DNA from 3 places in the Stenotrophomonas sp. YJH_SMC_127 genome. Region 2 is predicted to be linked to each of the others. Evidence: predicted binding sites of a transcription regulator. Region 2 holds the regulator's gene; each other region holds the start of a gene.
What was found. Region 2 encodes HrcA, which represses chaperone genes, less so after heat shock. Its sites were predicted from a motif close to TTNGCACTCNNNNNNNNNGAGTGCNAA; they were not measured.
Positions count from the first base shown of each region.

Region 1: rpoH (RNA polymerase sigma factor RpoH) is a predicted target of HrcA. The motif match lies at 3,170-3,196, and genes of this name have one in related genera.
Region 3: AC5QAB_RS20255 (co-chaperone GroES) is a predicted target of HrcA. The motif match lies at 1,786-1,812, and genes of this name have one in related genera.

Region 1 covers NZ_JCAFVO010000014.1:332-4,488, forward strand. Annotated here, with positions in the region: gene ftsE (cell division ATP-binding protein FtsE) at 1-418, shown strand, start outside; gene ftsX (permease-like cell division protein FtsX) at 422-1,369, shown strand; gene AC5QAB_RS20055 (response regulator) at 1,377-2,219, shown strand; gene ung (uracil-DNA glycosylase) at 2,216-2,929, shown strand; gene rpoH (RNA polymerase sigma factor RpoH) at 3,208-4,083, shown strand.
Region 2 covers NZ_JCAFVO010000005.1:181,573-186,366, forward strand. Annotated here, with positions in the region: gene dnaK (molecular chaperone DnaK) at 1-580, opposite strand, end outside; gene grpE (nucleotide exchange factor GrpE) at 763-1,278, opposite strand; gene hrcA (heat-inducible transcriptional repressor HrcA) at 1,342-2,406, opposite strand; gene recN (DNA repair protein RecN) at 2,522-4,183, shown strand; gene AC5QAB_RS13640 (LysR family transcriptional regulator) at 4,294-4,794, opposite strand, start outside.
Region 3 covers NZ_JCAFVO010000014.1:39,221-44,014, forward strand. Annotated here, with positions in the region: gene AC5QAB_RS20250 (endonuclease) at 1-1,547, opposite strand, end outside; gene AC5QAB_RS20255 (co-chaperone GroES) at 1,859-2,146, shown strand; gene groL (chaperonin GroEL) at 2,228-3,877, shown strand; gene AC5QAB_RS20265 (DUF6445 family protein) at 4,010-4,621, shown strand; gene AC5QAB_RS20270 (serine hydrolase) at 4,714-4,794, opposite strand, start outside.

The DNA of each region.
Region 1 (4,157 bases), on a different contig from region 2:
CCGGCTGCTGATGGACCGCTCGATCGCCGAGAACGTGGCGCTGCCGCTGATCCTGCGCGGCACCCGCCGTGGCGACATCAGCAAGCGCGTGCGCTCGGTGCTGGAGCGGATGGGCCTGGGCCATCGCGAGAAGGCGCTGCCCTCGCAGCTGTCGGCCGGCGAGCAGCAGCGCGTGGGCATCGCCCGCGCCATCGTCGGCGAGCCCAAGCTGCTGGTGGCCGATGAGCCGACCGGCAACCTCGACCCGACCCTGGCGGCGGAGATCATGGCCCTGTTCGCCGAGCTGCCCTCGCGCGGCACCAGCGTACTGGTGGTCAGCCACGACCTGCCGCTGCTGCGCCGCATGCGCAAGCGCGTGCTGATCCTCGACCATGGCCGGCTGGTGGATGACATCTCGCCGCAGGACCTGGCGGAGTAACCGATGGCGAAGAACGAAAACAGCGAAGCCGCCGCCCCCTCACGCGTGGGCGTCTGGTTCCAGCACCACGTGCACAGCGTGGTGTTCAGCCTGGGCCGCGCCTGCCGCAAGCCATGGGCGACCCTGCTGACGGTGATGGTCATGGCGCTGGCGCTGGCGCTGCCGCTGGGCCTGTCGATCGCGCTGGACAACCTCAAGCAGTTCGCCGGCAGCGTGCAGCAGTCGCGCGACATCAATGTGTTCCTGAAGGGCAACGTCGATGCACCCGGCGCGCTGCGCCTGGCCGGCCAGCTGCGCGACCGCGACGACGTGGCCGAAGTGAACGTGCGCACGCCCGAGCAGGGCCTGCAGGAACTGCGCGATGCCGGCCTGGGTGAGGCGATCGACGCACTCAACGACAATCCGCTGCCTTCGCTGCTGGTGATCACTCCCGGCCAGGGCAAGGACGACGCACGCCTGGCGCGCGCGCTGGAAAGCCTGCCGGAGGCCGATCTGGTGCAGCACGATGCGCTGTGGCGCCAGCGCCTGGATGCCTGGCTTGCCTTCGGTGCGCGGCTGGTGCAGGTGCTGTCGGTCCTGCTCGGCGCGGGTGCCGCGCTGGTGGTCGGCAACACGGTGCGCCTGGACATCCAGGCCCGCCGCGAAGAGATCGGCGTGCTGCAGCTGCTCGGCGCCAGCGATGGCTTCATCCGCCGCCCGTTCCTGTATCTGGGCGCGTGGTACGGCCTGGGCGCCGGCGCGGTGGCGCTGGCCCTGATCGGCGCTGCGGGTGCCGCCCTGCGCATGCCGCTGGCCGAACTCTCGCGCAGCTACGGCAGCCCGTTCGTACTGCACGGCCTGGACCTGCTGCACGGCGGCCTGGTCCTGCTCGGCACGCTGCTGCTGGGTTGGCTGGGCGCCTGGCTGGTCACCGGCCACTTCCTCCGCCAGACCCGCCCGACCGACACCTGAGACCGGCATGCAACCGCAAGCGCTGAAACACCTTGAAGGGCCCGCGACGCGGGTGATGGTGGTCGATGGCTCGAAGCTGGTGCGCAAGCTGATCGCCGACGTCCTGCAGCGTGACCTGCCGGGCGTGGAGGTGATCGGCTGCGACAGCATCGAGGACGCACAGCAGGCGCTGGCACAGGGGCCGGTGGACCTGGTGACGACCTCGCTGACCCTGCGCGATGGCGACGGCCTGGCGCTGGCGCGGATGGTGCGCGAAGCGGCCGGCCAGGCCTATGTGCCGGTGATCGTGGTCTCCGGCGATGCCCAGCAGCACCTGGAGCAGCGCCGCTTCACCGAGTACGTCACCGACTATTTCGACAAATCGCTCGGCCATGAAGCACTGGCGACCTTCATCCGCGGCTACGTGCAGCCGCAGACCATCCCCGGTGCCACCATCCTCTATATCGAGGACAGCCGCGTGGTGGCCGAGGCTACCAAGCGCATGCTGGAACGCCAGCAGTTGAACGTGCTGCACGTGGTCAGCGCCGAAGAAGCGTTCACCCTGCTCACCGCCGAGTCGCTGGGCCGCAGTCGCCACCGCATCGACCTGGTGCTGACCGACGTCACCCTGAAGGGCGAACTGAGCGGTCGCGACGTGGTGCAGCGCGTGCGCGTGGATTTCGGCTACGGCAAGCGCCGCCTGCCGGTGCTGGTGATGACCGGCGATGGCAACCCACACAACCAGACCGGGCTGCTGCAGTCCGGTGCCAACGACCTGGTGCTCAAGCCGATCGAAGAACGGCTGCTGGTCACCAAGGTGCTGTTCCAGCTGAGGCTGGCCCGATTGAACGATGGACCTCTGTTGCGATGATGGATGAAGTAGCCGACACCCCGACGATCCAGCTGGAACCGAGCTGGAAGCAGCATGTCGGCGATTACCTGTTGCAGCCGCAGATGCGCGAGCTGTCCAGCTTCCTGCGCCAGCGCAAGGCCAGTGGCGCGGCGGTGTTCCCGCCCGGCCCGCAGATCTTCGCCGCGTTCGACGCCACGCCGTTCGAGCAGGTGAAGGTGGTGATCCTCGGGCAGGACCCGTACCACGGTCGCGGCCAGGCACATGGCCTGAGTTTCTCGGTGCCGCCGGGCGTGCCGGTGCCGCCGTCGCTGCTGAACATCTACAAGGAGATCGAGAGCGATCTCGGTATCCCGCGTCCGGACCACGGCTGCCTGATTCCGTGGGCGCAGCGTGGCGTGCTGCTGCTCAATGCGGTGCTGACGGTGGAAGAGGGCAAGGCCGGTGCGCACCAGGGTCGTGGCTGGGAAGGCTTCACCGACCACGTGGTGGATGTGCTCAACCGCGAGCGCGAAGGGCTGGTGTTCATGCTCTGGGGCGCCTATGCGCAGCAGAAGGGCAAGGTGATCGACACCCGCCGCCATCGCGTGCTGAAGTCGCCGCATCCGTCGCCGCTTTCGGCCCATCGGGGCTTCCTCGGCTGTCGTCATTTCTCGATGGCCAACGAGTACCTGCAGCGCTGCGGCCAGGCCCCGATCGACTGGTCGCTGCCGCCGCGCTCGGCACTCTGAGGGCTGGCGGGCCGCTGGGCCTGAACACCGGGCAACGTTCCCGGGCCTGAATGGGCCTTCAGAACGGCCCGTTCAGCTCCGCTTGACCGGAATCGGCCGCTTTACGCCAGCTAATTGCTTGAATTCCAAGGGATTGTGAATCCCGAAAAGCATGCTCGCCACTGTCATCAAATCGCGCTACGGTAGGGCTCTGTTTGGGACCAGTGTTGCATCAATGGGATGCTGGAACTTTTTCCTCCTTTAGCAGTCCAAATCCCGGACTGCTAAGATGGGTGCCTATGAGCCAGAACACCTCTACTGCCCTTGTGGCAAACAATCTCCCGATTCCCAGTGCGCTCGGTTCGCTGGACGCCTACATCGGTGCCGTGCACCAGATCCCGGTGCTGTCGGTCGATGACGAACAGGACCTGGCCCGTCGCTTCCGCGACGGCAACGATCTGGACGCTGCCCGCGAGCTGGTGCATTCGCACCTGCGCTTCGTGGTGCACGTGGCCCGCGGCTACAACGGCTACGGCCTTGCCCTGGGCGACCTGATCCAGGAAGGCAACATCGGCCTGATGAAGGCGGTCAAGCGCTTCGACCCGGACATGGGCGTGCGCCTGGTCTCCTTCGCGGTGCACTGGATCCGTGCCGAGATGCACGAGTTCATCCTGAAGAACTGGCGCATCGTGAAGGTCGCTACCACCAAGGCGCAGCGCAAGCTGTTCTTCAACCTGCGCAAGTCGAAGACGCGCCTGGGCTGGATGAACGCGGCTGAGGTGAGCGCGGTGGCCAAGGACCTGAACGTTTCCGAGCGCGAGGTCATGGAAATGGAGTCGCGCCTGTCGGGTCGCGATATCGGGTTCGATGCGCCGACCGACGAGGACAACGAGCACGCGCCGCCGTCGCCGGCTGCGTTCCTGGTTGCCGATGACGAAGACCCGTCGATGGCCTACGAGCGCGAGGACAGCGAAGACAACCAGATGCAGCTGCTGCGCGAAGGCCTGGCGGAACTGGATGCTCGCTCGCGCGACATCATCCGCCGCCGCTGGCTGGACGCGGACAGCAAGGTGACGCTGCAGGAACTGGCCGACGAGTACGGCGTGTCGGCCGAGCGCATCCGCCAGGTTGAAGCGAACGCGCTGAAGAAGATGAAGGCGCTGTTCACCGCGTAAGCGGGAAGGCGTTGGAATGAAGAAAGGCCCGGCGGAGATGCCGGGCCTTTTTGTTTCTGGAGCGCATCCACGCA
Region 2 (4,794 bases):
CCACGATCTTGCGATCCTTGTTGTCGCCCTTGTCCAGGCCATAGGCCAGCGCGGCCGCGGTCGGCTCGTTGATGATGCGCTTGACGTCCAGGCCGGCGATGCGGCCGGCGTCCTTGGTCGCCTGGCGCTGGCTGTCGTTGAAGTAGGCCGGCACGGTGATGACCGCTTCGGTGACCTTCTCACCGAGGAAGTCCTCGGCGGTCTTCTTCATCTTTTCCAGCACCTTGGCCGAGATTTCCTGCGGCGCCATCTTCTTGCCGTCGCTGGTGGCCACCCAGGCATCGCCGTTGTCATGGGCCAGGATGCTGTACGGGACGTGGGCGATGTCCTTCTGCACTTCGGCGTCGGTGAACTTGCGGCCGATCAGGCGCTTCACCGCGTAGAAGGTGTTCTTCGGGTTAGTGACGGCCTGGCGCTTGGCCGAGGCGCCCACCAGGACTTCGCCGTCCTTGGTGTAGGCGACGATCGACGGGGTGGTGCGATCGCCTTCCGAATTCTCGATGACGCGGGCCTTGCCGCCGTCCATGATCGCCACGCACGAGTTGGTGGTGCCGAGGTCGATACCAATGATCTTGCCCATGGGGGAGACTCCTGAGGATGCTTGTTGGGGTCAGTCCGGCCGTTCGGCCGGTGGATGAATACGATGTGGGGGAGGCTCGTGGAACATTCAAGCCATCTCCCGAACGCTGTGTTTCCGGTCGCCCGGCGCGTTCAGCGTCGGGCCGGGTGACGGGACATTCCCGCCTTCCGGCCCTGGAGGGGTCAGTCGGCGGCCACCACCACCAGCGCCGGCCGCAGCAGGCGCTCGTTGAGCAGGTAACCCTTCTGGAACACGGTCACCACGCTGCCCGGGGCGGCGTCTGGGGCCGGCACCTGGCTGATGGCCTGGTGGTGTTCCGGGTTGAACGGCTGGCCGATCGGGTCCAGCAGGACCAGCCCGTTGTCGGCGGCAACCTTCAGCAGCTGCTTGTAGGTCAGCTCCAGGCCCTCGCGCAGCGGATGCGGGTCATCGCCGGCCGCCTTCAAGCCGGCATCCAGGCTGTCGAACACCGGCAGCAGCTCGCCCAGCAGCTTCTCGTTGGCGAACTTGCGGGCCTGCTCGATGTCACGGGCAACGCGCTTGCGCTGGTTCTCGAGGTCGGCGCGCTCACGCAGCGCATCGGCCTTGATCTGCTCGACCTCGGCGCGCAGGCGCTCCACTTCGTCGTTGACGCCGGCGGCGGCGGCCGCATCGGCGGCAGTCTGCTGGGATTCGATATCTGGATGTTCGTGGTTCATGTCTGGGTCCCTGGCGGTCAGTCTCCGCCTCCACCCACCCTAGTGTGGGCGGGATGCTGCGTTTCAAGCGTCGGATGTTCCAGGAGTGCGCCCGGCTGGCGAAAACGCCGCGCCGAGTACATCGGCAGTGGCCTGGACCAGCGGGATCATCCGGTCGTAGGCCATCCGCTTGGGGCCGATCACGCCCAGCACGCCCAGCACCTGGCCATTGGCCGTGTAAGGGGCAGTGACCAGCGAGACGCCCTGCAGCGGCATCATCCCGGTCTCCTCGCCGATGAAGATGCGCACGCCGGGCGCCTGGATGGTCCGCTCCAGCAGCTGCAGGATCTCCCGCTTGCTGGAGAACAGCTCGAACAGCTCGCGCAGCCGCTCCAGGTCGGACAGGTCCTGCACCCCCATCAGACGGGTCTGCCCGGCCACCAGCATGTCATCGGCCGCCGGCTGCAGGGCCTGCTCGGCCAGCTCGATGCTGTGCGCCAGCAGCTGCTCCAGCTCCGAACGGGCATCACGCAGTTCCAGCAGCAGGCGGGTGCGGATCTCGGCCATCGGCAGGCCGGCGAAATGCGCGTTGAGGTAGTTGGCGACCTGTTCCAGCTGGCCCGGCGCGAACTCCTGGCGGGTCTCGATGACCCGGTTCTGCACCTCGTTGTCGGCGAACACCAGGATCGCCAGCACCCGGCGCCCGTCCAGCGCCACGAAATCGATCTGGCGGAACGCGAACTGCTCGCGCCGCGGGGCGCTGACCACGCCGACGAAGTGGCTCATCGCCGACAGCAGCTCCGAGGCGCTGCCAAGCAGGGCCTGGGTGCTGCCGCCGCTGGCCAGTTCCTGCCGCAGCCGGGCCAGCTCGCCTTCGCCCGGCGGCTGCATCTGCAGCAGGCTGTCGACGAACACCCGGTAGCCATGTGCGGTCGGGACGCGCCCGGCCGAGGTGTGCGGCGAAGCCAGCAGCCCCAGGTCTTCCAGGTCACCCAGGATGTTGCGGATGGTGGCCGGACTGACCTCCAGCCCGGCCACGCGCGCCAGCGTCTGCGAGCCGACCGGCTCACCGTCCTGGATGTAACGCGCGATCAGCGTGCGCAGCAGATGGCGCGCACGCGGGGCAAGCTGGTCGGGAGAACCGTGCATGGAATCAACCTGTGAGACACGGACACTAGATAATGGCGGCGGATCACCTTGGCAAGTCATTGGACCTCCCGCGCCCGCGTGCTAGCGTTGCGCGGCTGCTGATACCCCCTTACCCATGCTCAGACATCTTTCGATCAAGGATTTCGCCGTCGTCCGCGCCACCGAACTGGAGTTCGGGCCAGGCATGACCGTGGTTTCAGGCGAGACCGGCGCCGGCAAGTCACTGATGGTCGACGCGCTGGGCTTCCTGTCCGGCCTGCGCGCCGACAGCGGCGTGGTCCGCCACGGCGCCGCGCGCGCCGAGCTGTCGGCCGAGTTCGCGCTGGATCAGCTGCAGGCCGCGCGCCAGTGGCTGGCCGACAACGAGCTGGACGACGAGGAGCAGTGCCAGCTGCGCCGCGTGATCCGTGCCGATGGCGGCTCGCGGGCCTGGATCAACGGCCGCCCGGTGACCCTGGCGCAGCTGGGCGACCTGGCCTCGCTGCTGGTGGAGATCCACGGCCAGCACGAGCAGCAGGCCCTGCTGGCACGCCCATCACAGCTGGCCCTGCTGGACGCCTATGCCGGCAACGAGGACGAGCGCCGCCAGGTGCGCCGCGCCGCTGCGGCCTGGCAGGCGCTGGTCGATGAATCGCTGGCGCTGTCGCAGCAGGGCGACGTCAGTGACCGGATCGGCTTCCTGGAGCACCAGCTGCGCGAACTGGACCGCGAAGACCTGGAACCGGAGTCGATTGCCGCGCTGGGCGCCAGCCACCGCCGCCAGGCCCATGCCAGTGCCCTGCTGAGTGCCTGCCAGGCGGCCAGCAACCAGCTCAATGGCGACGACGGCAGTTCCGCGCTGGACCTGCTGCAGCAGGTGCGCCACGAGCTGTCGCGCCTGATCGAACACGACCCGCGCCTGGGCGAGGTCGACGGCCTGATCGAGAATGCCTCGATCCAGCTGCACGAAGCCCTGTCGCTGCTGGACCGCGTGCATGACGACCTCGACGCCGACCCGGAACAGTTCGAGGAGAACGAGCGTCGCCTCGGCCGCCTGCACGACCTGGCCCGCAAGCACCGTGTGCCAATGGACGAGCTGGGCGCGCAGCGCGAGCGCATGCACGCCGAAGTGGAACAGCTGCGTGGGGCTGACGAACGCCTGCAGCGCCTCGCCGGCGAGATCGACAAGGCCGCTGCGGCCTGGCGCGTGCAGGCCGGGCTGCTGACCGCCAGCCGCCGCGCCGCCGCTGCCGAGCTGTCGGCCACCACCACCGGCATCATCGCCGAGCTGGGCATGGGCGGCGGCCAGTTCCTGATCGAGCTGGAACCGCAGGACGCCGGCAAGCCCGACCCGCAGGGTGCCGAGCGCGTGGAATTCCTGGTGGCGGCCAATGCCGGGCAGCCACCGCGTGCCCTGCGCAAGGTGGCCTCGGGTGGCGAACTGTCGCGCATCTCGCTGGCCATCGAAGTGGCCGCGCTGGACCTGGATGCAGTGCCGACCATGGTGTTCGACGAAGTCGACTCCGGCATCGGTGGCGCGGTGGCGGACATCGTCGGCCAGAAGCTGCGCGCCCTTGGCGAGAAGCGCCAGGTGCTGTGCGTGACCCACCTGCCGCAGGTCGCCTCCAAGGGCCATGCCCATTACCGGGTCAGCAAGGCCCCGGTGGAAGGCATGACCCAGAGCGCAGTGGAAAAGCTGGACAGCAAGGCGCGCGAGGAAGAACTGGCGCGCATGCTCGGCGGCGTGGAAGTGAGCAAGGAAGCGCGCGCCGCCGCACGCAAGCTGCTGCAGGTGTAACGCCGGCCGAGCCGAGCATTGGCTCGGCTTCCGCAAGGTAGTGCCGGCCGCTGGCCGGCACCCCGATGCGGGTGGATGAAGATCATGAGGTTGCCGGCCAGCGGCCGGCACTACCCCTGTGGCTGCGTCAGATCGACGTTCTCCACCAGGAAATCAAGAAACGCGCGCACCCGCAGCGGCAGGTAGCCGCCCTGCCCCAGGAACACCGCGTGCACCTCTTCCAGGTCACCGGGATTGGCGTCCTCCAGCACCGGCAGCAAGCGCCCGGCGGCAATGTCCTGCTGCACCTGGAATGCTGCCAGCCGCGCCATGCCCAGCCCACCCAGCACCAGCTGGCGCAGCGCATCGCCGTTGCTGGCGCGCGCGTTGCCACTGGGTAGCAGCATGCGTTCGCGCCCGTCCTGCAGCAACGGCCAGCCCTGCATCGCGCGCGCATGGCCGATATCCAGCCGGTTGTGCGACTGCAGCTCCTCGGCAGTGCGTGGCAGCCCGTGTCGCTGCGCGTAGGCCGGTGCAGCCACGATCATCATCCGCGTCGCACCCAGCCGCCGCGCCACCAGGCTGGAGCTCTTCAGTGGACCGGCCCGCACCGCCACGTCGGTGCGCTGCTC
Region 3 (4,794 bases), on a different contig from region 2:
TCCGGCTCGGACTGGCCGGTGGCCGCATCCTTGCCGCCCTCGTAACGGATCGCCATGTACATCACCGCACGCGCCATGTCGCCCTTGCGCTTGCCCCACACCTCGAAGGTGCCGGTGTTGCCGTCCGGCGTGCGCACCCAGTTGGAGTTGCCCGGATAGCCGCCGCTGCCGCCGCCCTGGCCGTTGTTGGCCTCGGTGGCGCGCTCGCCGCAGTTGGCGTCGCACTTGCCGAACGGCTTGTTGCCACGGTCGGCGTTCCACTGCGCGTCGGTCAGGTACAGCATGTGGGTGTCGGTATACGGCGCGTACGGCAGGCCCTTGTCACCGGTGGTGGTGGCAAAGCCCAGCGAGTTCGGCCAGGTGTGCTCGCGGTTGTACTTCAGGCCACTGCCACTGCCGGCGCGATCGGTCACCTTGGCGTAGCTGTGGTTGCGATATGCATCGAGGATCCTGCCGGAATTGTTCGGATCCTCGTCGGCGATTTCCAGAATGGTCCAGGTACTGGTGCCCGAGCCGCTGTAAGGGTAGGCGGTGTGACCCTTGATGGTGGCATGCAGCGAGCAGCGCAGCTGGCTGGGGCTGCTGGTGTTGACCTTGGAGTAGTAGCCGGCCGGCACGCCCGGGTTGCCCGGGTCCGGATTGCCGCCGGTGCTGGCCACGGTGAAGGCGATGCGGCTGTCGGCGGCCGGGTGCGCGCCCTGCAGGTCGGTGATGCGCGCGGCGCGGATGTCGAAGCGGCAGGCCTCACCGGCCACCAGCGCAGTGTTGGTGGACAGCTTCACGCTGCGGCCGCTGGCCGGGAAGGTCAACGGCACGCTGCCGGAGGTGCCGCAGCTCAGGGCGAAGGCGCCACTGGCCAGGTTCACCGTCTCGCTGAACACCACTTCCAGGTCGGCGGCGGCCGGGAAGGTGCTGCTGCCCTGCGCCGGGGTGGTGGTGGAGACCGACGGCGGTGTGTTCGGGCCCGGCGTGCCGCCGCCACTGAACGTCTGGCCGTTGTTGCAGCTGCCGAAGGTCTGCCTGGCCGACTCGGCCCAGGTGAAGTGGGTGTACTGGCTGCCGCTGCCGGTCAGCTGCAGCGAGGTGCCCGGGGCCGTGCTGTTGGTCTCGGCCACCGGGATGTTCTGGCTGGTCATGCCGGCGGCAGGGCCACCGGAGGCGGTGATGGCGCCCTCGTAGCTGAGGAACTGGACCACCTTGCCGCTGGCATCGACCAGGGCGATGCCGTCGTTGGGGCCGTTCTGGATGCCGTTGGTCGGGTAGTTGACCACGGCGATGGTCGCGCTGCCGCAGCCGGCGGCGGTGCCGGCCGGGACCGGGTTGTTGGCGTAGACCGCGGCCGCCGAAGGATTGCTGCCGTTGTAGAGGTAGAGGCGGTAGCCGGACAGGTCCTCGCCGGCGGTAGCGACCACTTCGATGGCTTCGCCGACGTCACCGGCGGCGGTGCTGTCGTCGTAGTGCAGTTCGTTGATGAAAACCTCGGCCTGGGCCGGCGCGGCGGCCAGTGCCAGCAGGCAGGCGGCGGCAAGCGGGGACAGCAATCGCATCGACTACTCCTTGTGATTGGGAATGCCTGACCGAGCCTAAGGCCGATCCAGTGACACTTTGTCGTAAATGAACGTCAGATATCTGACAGTGCGACGCTTGTCACCGAAATTGTCCAGGACCGACGCCTTGGCCGAGGCGCGCGGGCGGAAAAATTTTTTCATTCCGCCCTTGAAAGGGGGCGGCGGGGCTCCATCTCTGCCCTGCTCCCGACGTTGTCGGGTTTCTTCACGTGCGGTTCTGGCACTCGCCTGGGGTGAGTGCTAACATCGCCGGACTTTTTTAGACCAATCAATCACTTAAGAGGTCTCCTATGAGCATCAAGCCGCTGCACGACCGCGTTGTGGTCAAGCCGATCGAAGCCGACGAAATCTCCGCCGGTGGCATCGTCATCCCCGACTCGGCCAAGGAAAAGTCCACCAAGGGTGAGGTCGTGGCCGTCGGCCCGGGCAAGCCGCTGGACAACGGCAACGTGCGCGCGCCGTCGCTGAAGGTCGGCGACAAGGTCATCTACGGCCAGTACGCCGGCAGCTCGTACAAGAGCGAAGGCGTCGAATACAAGGTCCTGCGCGAAGACGACGTGCTCGCCGTCATCGGCTGAGCCCCGGCGCGACCTGTTTCAACCTGATCCCAAACTCCCAGCCGCCGGGCATCGTCCGGCGCTACCAATGAGGTAAATGCAATGGCTGCCAAGGATATTCGTTTCGGTGAAGACGCCCGTTCGCGCATGGTGCGCGGCGTCAACGTTCTCGCCAATGCCGTCAAGGCCACCCTGGGCCCGAAGGGCCGCAACGTCGTGCTGGAAAAGAGCTTCGGCGCGCCGACCATCACCAAGGACGGCGTCTCCGTCGCCAAGGAAATCGAACTGGCTGACAAGTTCGAGAACATGGGCGCGCAGATGGTGAAGGAAGTTGCTTCGCGCACCAACGACGATGCCGGCGACGGCACCACCACCGCCACCGTGCTGGCCCAGGCCCTGATCCGCGAAGGCGCCAAGGCCGTTGCCGCCGGCATGAACCCGATGGACCTCAAGCGCGGTATCGACAAGGCCGTCTCGGCCGCCGTCGCCGAGCTGAAGAACATCTCCAAGCCGACCGCCGACGACAAGGCGATCGCCCAGGTCGGTACCATCTCGGCCAACTCGGACGAGTCGATCGGCCAGATCATCGCTGACGCGATGAAGGAAGTCGGCAAGGAAGGCGTCATCACCGTTGAAGAAGGCTCGGGCCTGGACAACGAGCTGGACGTGGTCAAGGGCATGCAGTTCGACCGCGGCTACCTGTCGCCGTACTTCATCAACAACCAGCAGTCGCAGACCGCTGACCTGGATGACCCGTTCATCCTGCTGCACGACAAGAAGATCTCCAACGTCCGTGACCTGCTGCCGGTGCTGGAAGGTGTCGCCAAGGCCGGCAAGCCGCTGCTGATCGTGGCCGAGGAAGTTGAAGGCGAAGCGCTGGCCACCCTGGTGGTCAACACCATCCGTGGCATCGTCAAGGTCGTGGCCGTCAAGGCCCCGGGCTTCGGCGACCGTCGCAAGGCGATGCTGGAAGACATGGCCGTGCTGACCGGCGGCACCGTGATCTCCGAAGAAGTCGGCCTGTCGCTGGAGAAGGCCACCATCAAGGACCTGGGCCGCGCCAAGAAGGTGCAGGTCTCCAAGGAGAACACCACCATCATCGACGGCGTCGGCGACAAGGCCAACGTTGATGCACGCGTGGCGCAGATCAAGACCCAGATCCAGGACACCTCCTCGGATTACGACCGCGAGAAGCTGCAGGAACGCGTGGCCAAGCTGGCCGGCGGTGTTGCCGTGATCAAGGTCGGCGCCTCGACCGAAATCGAAATGAAGGAAAAGAAGGATCGCGTCGACGACGCCCTGCACGCGACCCGTGCGGCCGTTGAAGAAGGCGTGGTTCCGGGCGGCGGCGTTGCCCTGGTCCGCGCGATCACCGCGCTGGCCGGCCTGAAGGGCGCCAACGAAGACCAGAACCACGGCATCCAGATCGCCCTGCGTGCGATGGAAGCCCCGCTGCGCGAGATCGTGGCCAACGCCGGCGACGAGCCGTCGGTCATCATCAACAAGGTCAAGGAAGGCACCGGCAGCTTCGGCTACAACGCCGCTACCGGCGAGTTCGGCGACATGCTGCAGTTCGGCATCCTGGACCCGACCAAGGTGACCCGTTCGGCGCTGCAGAACGCCGCCTCGATCGCTGGCCTGATGATCACCACCGAAGCCATGGTTGCCGAAGCTCCGAAGAAGGACGAGCCGGCCATGGGTGGCGCCGGTGGCATGGGCGGCATGGGTGGCATGGGCGGCATGGACTTCTAAGTCCACGTCCCCGGCGGTCGTTGCTGACCCTGGTCGGCACGCCCTCCCGATGCAAGGAAGAACCCCGCCGCAAGGCGGGGTTTTTCGTTGCCCGGTTGCCGCCGCAGCAGCGCATCGCTACGCTCGGTGGCCATGCCTACATCGTTCATCGTCGTCGACGACTTCCTTTCTCCTGCCGATGCGCAGGGGCTGCGCCAGGCGGCGCTGGGCCTGACCTATCCGGTGCAGGAGGGCGCATTCCCCGGCCGCAATTCGCAGCAGCGGCTGGAACTGGACGGGCTGTCCGGCGCGGTCTCGCGGCTGGTCAACGAACCGCTGCGGCCGGTCAACCCACTGCAGTCGCACGGCAAGTTCCGCCTTACCCTGGCCGGTGACACCGGCCGCGCCAAGGTGCACGCCGATCACTCGCACTGGTCGGGCATCCTCTACCTGAGTGCACCGGAGCACTGCGAGGGCGGCACCGAGTTCTTCCGCCACCGCCGTACCGGCACCGAGCGCATGGCCCTGGATGCAGCGGAGCTGGCCGCATTGGGCTATGCCAACGGCGGCGACATGCATCGTGACATCATCGAGCGCGACAGCAACGACGACAGCCAGTGGGAAATGACCATGCGCATCCCGATGCGTTTCAACCGGCTGGTGCTGCTGCGGCCCTGGTTCTGGCATACCGCCGGGCCAGCGTTCGGCGACCGCCCGGAGAATGGCCGGCTGGTGTACCTGATGTTCTTCGAGCAGGCGCGCTGAGCGGAGCAGGCATCCACGCGTGAGGTGGATCCACACGCCATGCATGGTTGCTCCCATCCCTCCGCACTCCCCGCCCAGGGATCATCGCGCCTTCATTCGACGAAGGCCTTCGCCGCGCCGTACTCCCACTGCCATGGCACGCCGGTATCACCCAGCACGAACGCCACCAGTGC